Linked DNA regions of Terriglobus roseus. The protein of the gene in region 1 interacts with the protein of each later gene in a pairwise test. Links are inferred from orthologs where the notes say so. Each region holds a gene or a part of one and is shown in the gene's direction. Other genes may lie near its edges.

Evidence for each region.
Region 2: the proteins of ligA (region 1) and leuS interact in binary tests that used the Escherichia coli proteins (3 or more experiments, as listed by UniProt). The link is inferred for Terriglobus roseus from one-to-one orthologs.

The regions. Positions count from the first base shown.
Region 1 is NZ_LT629690.1:4,533,192-4,536,190, forward strand. Bases 24-2,949 are described here. They hold ligA (NAD-dependent DNA ligase LigA), read left to right. Parts: upstream 24-392; coding sequence 393-2,507; downstream 2,508-2,949. Other genes in these bases: BLT38_RS18910 (hypothetical protein), read left to right, coding at 24-371; BLT38_RS20600 (hypothetical protein), read left to right, coding at 2,625-2,783; BLT38_RS18920 (TetR/AcrR family transcriptional regulator), read right to left, coding at 2,855-2,949. In the rest of the region: more of BLT38_RS18910, read left to right, coding at 1-23; more of BLT38_RS18920, read right to left, coding at 2,950-2,999. UniProt on the Escherichia coli protein: DNA ligase that catalyzes the formation of phosphodiester linkages between 5'-phosphoryl and 3'-hydroxyl groups in double-stranded DNA using NAD as a coenzyme and as the energy source for the reaction.
Region 2 is NZ_LT629690.1:418,594-421,751, forward strand. The notes cover bases 72-3,156. They hold leuS (leucine--tRNA ligase), read left to right. Parts: upstream 72-381; coding sequence 382-2,931; downstream 2,932-3,156. Other genes in these bases: BLT38_RS01960 (RNA polymerase sigma factor), read left to right, coding at 72-321; BLT38_RS01970 (hypothetical protein), read left to right, coding at 2,937-3,156. Also shown: more of BLT38_RS01960, read left to right, coding at 1-71; more of BLT38_RS01970, read left to right, coding at 3,157-3,158.

The DNA.
Region 1 (2,999 bases):
AAGCTGCGTGGACGCATGCCGCACATGTGGCTGTGGGAGCCAACTACGTCTCTCTGCATGGTGAGCCGCTTGCGCTGGAGACAATGCGTCGGCGCGTTCGCGCTTACAACGAGTCGGTGGGCACCGTGAACTCGGACACGAGCGGATATCACGAGACGCTTACGCGTTTCTGGATTGCGGTGTTGGCACGACTGCATGAAGAGGAGAAGGCAGCGTCGCATCTGATGTTTGTGCAGCGAGCCGTGACTCTTTATGGTGGCAGGCGAGATCTGCATCAACGGTTTTATAACTTTGACGTGGTGAAGAACACAGAAGCGCGGCAGGCATGGGTGGCACCTGACCATTGGCCCACCTGCGGCATCATTTCTTAGTCAGAATTTTTCAAGGCATCCATGAGCGAACAAACGACGGTAAAAGAAATTGACGCGCTGCGACGTGAGATTGAACATCACGAACACCTGTATTACGTGATGGACGCGCCGGAGATTACGGATGCGCAGTATGACCGGTTGATCAATCGGTTGAAGGCGTTGGAGACGGAGCATCCGGAGTTGGTTACACCGGACAGTCCTACGCAGCGTGTTGGTGGCAAGCCGAAGGAAGGCTTTGTGAAGGTCGCGCATTCGCGGCCCATGCTGTCGCTGGATAACGCATATAACGAGGCCGAGCTGCGTGCGTGGGCGGATCGCGTGGCGGCTTCGATCCATCGCAACGAGACGTTGGAATACGTTTGCGAATACAAGCTGGATGGCTTGTCGCTGGCGATGCACTACGAAGGCGCGGGGCATGGTGCAGCGCATCTATCGCGTGGGCTTACACGTGGTGATGGAACGGTGGGAGAAGATGTCACCAGCAATGTGAGGACGATTCGCAGTGTGCCCTTGGCCGTGAGTGCGGACAAGTTGAAGAAGGCGCATATGCCGCAGACGTTTGAAGTGCGTGGCGAAGTGGTGATGCCGCAGGCTGCGTTCATCAAAATGAATGAGGAGCGCGTGCGTGCGGGGCAGTCTCCTGCAGCGAATCCGCGCAATGCGGCTGCGGGAACGATTCGCACTGTGGAGCCGAGCATCGTCGCGCAGCGTCGGTTGGATTACTACGCTTACTTCCTTCTAGTGAATGGTGAGTTCTTATTGCCAACGCAGAGCGAGACGCTCGAGGCGTTGCGTACTGCTGGCTTCAAGACGAATCCGTATGCGCGCACGGTGGCCACGATTGATGATGTGTTGGCGTTCATTGCAGAAGCAGAGGCACGGCGCGACAACCTTGGTTATGAGATTGACGGCATTGTGATCAAGGTGAACTCGGTTGCGCAGCAGAAGCGACTGGGCTTTACGGGCAAGGCACCGCGTTGGGCCATTGCGTATAAGTTTCCTGCGCGTGGTGCGGTGACGAAGCTGCTGGGTGTGAAGTTCCAGGTGGGACGCACGGGTAAGTTGACGCCGGTTGCGGTGCTTGCGCCTGTTGGGATTGGCGGCATCACGGTTGCTCGCGCGACGTTGCATAACCCGGATGAGATTGCGCGACTGGGTGTGAAGATTGGCGACTCTGTTGCCGTGGAGCGTGGCGGCGATGTGATTCCGAAGATCACGGAAGTTGTGAGCGATGCGCAGCATCCACGTGGTGATGTGGAGATTGTGTTTCCTTCGCGTTGTCCGCGATGCGATCAGCCTGTGCTGCGTGAAGAGGGCGAGGTGGACTATCGCTGCGTGAATGCGAGTTGTCCTGCGCGTTTGCATGAGGAGTTGGTTCACTTTGCTTCGCGCGGTGTGATGAACATTGAAGGCCTGGGCGATGTGATGGTGGGGCAGTTGCTTGGTCACTCGCTGGTGGAAGCTGCGGAGGCAGAGGATGTGCCGTTGGAAGAGGCTGATGCAGCGAGTGAGGAAGAGCCGACTCGTGCTGCGTTGGTGCATACGGTTGCGGATCTGTATCGGTTGAAGGCCGAAGATTTATTGACGTTGGAGCGCGTTGGGCAGAAGACCGCGGATGCGTTGATTGAGCAGATTGATCGTTCGCGCAAGGCGCCGCTTTATCGTGTGTTGCTGGGGCTTGGCATACGGCATGTGGGCGAGCGGACGGCGCAGGATCTGGCGAATACGTTTGGCAGCATGGATGCCATCATGCAGGCTTCCGTTGATGAGTTGAAGGCTGCGGAGGGGATTGGGCCGATTGTTGCGCAGACGATCTATGACTTCTTCCAGGTGAAGAAGAATCGTGATCTGGTTGAGGATCTGCGTGGGCAGGGATTGCAGTTTACTGCTGAAAAGAAAGTAGTTGGCACGGCGCTGGCGGGAATGACGTTTGTTTTGACGGGTACTTTGCCTACGCTGACGCGTGATGATGCGAAGCAGCGGATTGAGGCTGCGGGCGGTAAGGTGTCTGGAAGTGTCTCGAAGAAAACGAGTTATGTGGTGGCTGGCGAGGAGGCCGGAAGCAAGCTGGATAAGGCCCGGGAATTGGGCCTAGCTGTACTGGATGAGGCTGGATTGCTGCAATTATTGGGCTGAATCGCGCACTTTTGGGGTCGTAAAGGGCACTTTTTGCTCGGTTTGGGAAGATTTTGGGAATGGTTTCAGAGGCATCTTACTTCTAGTCTGCTTATGGAAGCGGAAGGAGGAAGACGAATGAATCTTTTCAAATGGATGTTAGCCACGGCCCTGGTTCTGGATGCGGCGCTTGTGATGACGGCGCGTGTGGTTCCGACGACTTCTCCGGTGCAGAGTGTTGGCATGGCTACCGATCAGGAATCGAACCTTGCCGTGAGTACCGCTTCGCTTCGTTAAGTTCCTTATTCAATCTCCAAGAAGAACGGCCCGCATTGTGCGGGCCGTTTTGTTTTCCGGATGCGGTCGAGTTATTCGAAGTAGCGCATTACTGTGTCGACGATGATGGCGGTGTCGCGTGCGATGTCGCGTTCGCAGAGGTGCAGGAAGCGGCGCTCGTTGGAGCCGCGGATGGCGTCCATGACGAGCCAGCCGATGGCGCTGAGATCGCGGGGA
Region 2 (3,158 bases), 4.1 Mb from region 1 along the record:
GACCCGCTGCTGCTCTCGGAGTTTGAAATGCAGCGTGCCGACCACATGGAAACCCCAGAGCGCGCACTCCTCCGCAATGAAGACCACAGCATCCTTCTCTTGCGCATGGAACGTTTACCCGCAGGAACCCAGGCGGTCCTTCGCATGCGCTACTTTGACGAACTCTCCGTGGAAACCATCGCAGCCCGTCGCGGAGCCACGCCACGAAGCGTGGAAGGCCATCTGATGCGCGGCAAGAAGCTCCTCCGCCGCGACGCCCACAAAGTGCCGCGAGCTTTATTGCGCCCTTCAACACGCGCATTCGCAGTTACGGCAGCGTAAATCGCACCTCGCCGCGCCGGTGTTTCATCCAACACCGGCGCGGCCTACAATAAAAGGTGCATGTCTTCCGAACAGATCGTCGATCCGAACAATCCGGCCACTGAAGAACCAAAGCGTTATCAGCCCAACGAGATTGAGCCGCGCCTGCAGGCCATCTGGGACGCTGACCCATCGCTGTACGCGGCTGACCCCATCGCCACCAGCAAAAAGCCGAAGTATTACGTGCTGGAAATGCTGCCGTATCCCTCCGGCAAGCTGCACATGGGCCACGTCCGCAATTACTCCATCGGCGACGCCCTCGCGCGCTACCAGTGGATGAACGGCTTCAATGTCCTTCACCCCATGGGGTGGGACAGCTTCGGCCTGCCCGCTGAAAACGCCGCCATCAAGAACAACACCGCACCGCGCGAGTGGACGCTGAGCAACATCGCCGAAATGCGCAAGCAGATGCAGCGCATGGGCCTGTCGTACGACTGGTCGCGCGAAGTCACCACCTGCCTGCCTGAGTACTATCGCTGGAATCAGTGGCTGTTCCTGGAAATGCTGAAGCGCGATCTCGCCTTCCGCCGCAAGAGCAAGGTCAACTGGTGCCCCAACTGCAACACGGTGCTCGCCAACGAGCAGGTCATCGCAGGCTGCTGCTGGCGCCATGAAGATACGCTGGTGGAACAGCGCGACCTCACGCAGTGGTTCTTCCGCATCACCAACTACGCGGACGAACTGCTCGACGGCCTCGACAATTTGGAAGGTTGGCCTGAGAAGGTGCGCGTCATGCAGCGCAACTGGATCGGCCGCAGCGAAGGTGCTGAAGTCACATTCGCCGTGGACGGCTGCACCGACGAAATGACCATCACGGTCTTCACCACGCGCATTGATACCATCTTCGGCGCGTCGTCCTTGCAGCTTGCACCGGACCATCCCATCGTCCAGCACTGGGCTGGCGGGGATGCAGAACTGTCCGTTGAAGTCGACAAGATGCTCGCCGAGCAGAAGACCGCGCGCGACACCGACATGCTGGGCGAACTGCCCAAGCACGGCGTGCCCACAGGCCGTTTCGTCATTAACCACTTCAACGGCGAAAAGCTGCCAGTGTGGATCGCCAACTACGTTCTCTCCGGCTACGGCACAGGCGCAGTCATGAGCGTGCCCGCGCACGACGAACGCGACTTCGAGTTCGCAACGAAGTACGGCCTACCCATCAAGCGAGTCATCGCGCCCAACCTCGACACCAACGACCTGCCGTTGCCCTACACGGACAAGGCAGAGTCAGTGCTGATCGACAGCGGCGAATGGACCGGCGAAGCCGTGCTTGAAGCGCAGGACAAGATGTCGTCCTTCGCAGAGAAGAACGGCTTCGGCAAGAAGACCACCACATATCGCTTGAAGGACTGGGGCGTTTCGCGCCAGCGTTATTGGGGCACGCCCATCCCTGTCGTCTACTGCGACAAGTGCGGCATGCAGCCAGTGCCGGAAGACCAGTTGCCCGTACTGTTGCCAGAGAACGTTGACCTCGCAGTCGTCGATGGCTCACCGCTCTCGCGCGCGGAAGACTTTGTCAACACGACGTGTCCGAACTGCGACGGTCCCGCGCGTCGCGAAACAGACACCATGGATACCTTCGTCGATTCGTCCTGGTACTTCTATCGCTACACCGACGCGCGCAACAACACCGCGCCCTTCGCCAGCGAAGCCGCAAACTACTGGTTCCCCATCGACCAGTACATCGGCGGTGTCGAGCACGCGATCCTGCACCTGATCTACTCGCGCTACTGGACAAAGGTCATGCGCGACATTGGCCTCATCAAGAACAGTGAGCCCGCAACGCGCCTCTTCACGCAGGGCATGGTCATCAAGAATGGCGCGAAGATGTCCAAGTCCAAGGGCAACGTTGTCTCGCCCGACGACATGATCGCCAAGTACGGCGCAGACGCAACGCGTATGTACGCACTCTTCGCTGCACCGCCAGATCGTGATCTGGAATGGCAGGAAGAAGGCGTCGCCGGTGTCTATCGCTTCCTCTCGCGCGTGCATCGCCTCACCACTAAGTACGCCGCGCTGCATCGCGCAACGGAACACACGCAGACCCTCGAAGGCCTAAGCGTCGACGGTCAGCACCTGCTGCGCACATTGCATCAGACCATCGCAAAGATCACGCTGGACTTCAGCGGTCGCTGGCACTTCAACACCTGCATCGCTTCCGTGATGATGCTGGTGAATGAAATCTCCGCCAGCGAAGCGAAGATGGACGCAGGCGACATCTCGCCCGCAACCATCCGCGAAGTCTTCCGCGGTCTCGTGCTGTTGCTCGCACCGTTCGCGCCATTCCTCTCGCAGGAACTGTGGACGGAGCTTGGTCACACCGGCATCGTCTTCCGTCAGCCCTGGCCCATCGCAGATGAGGAACTCGCGCGCGAAGACGAAATCGAAATCCCCGTGCAGGTCAACGGCAAACTCGTCAACGTCATCAAGGTTGACGCAGCCGCGGACGCCGACACCATCAAGGCCGCAGCAAAGGCCGATGAGAAGGTGGCCGCACGTATCGCAGGCAAGACCATCGTCAAGGAGATCTTCGTTCCCGGCAAGATGGTCAACCTCGTTGTGAAGGGATAGTTCGTTTGGTTAAGGAACAGCAGCGCGCCACGCAGGGATTCGTCGCCACACTCACACAGGTGCGCAACCATCCTTCGTGGGTGCTGCTGGAACTCACTTGGCGATGGCTCTTCGGCATCCCCGCCATCGCCATCGTTTACCTGCAGGCGTCCAAAGTCTTCGCATCGGTGCCGTGGCAAGCCACCAACATTGAAGCCCTCACGGTGAATCAACTCCTCACCGACCCC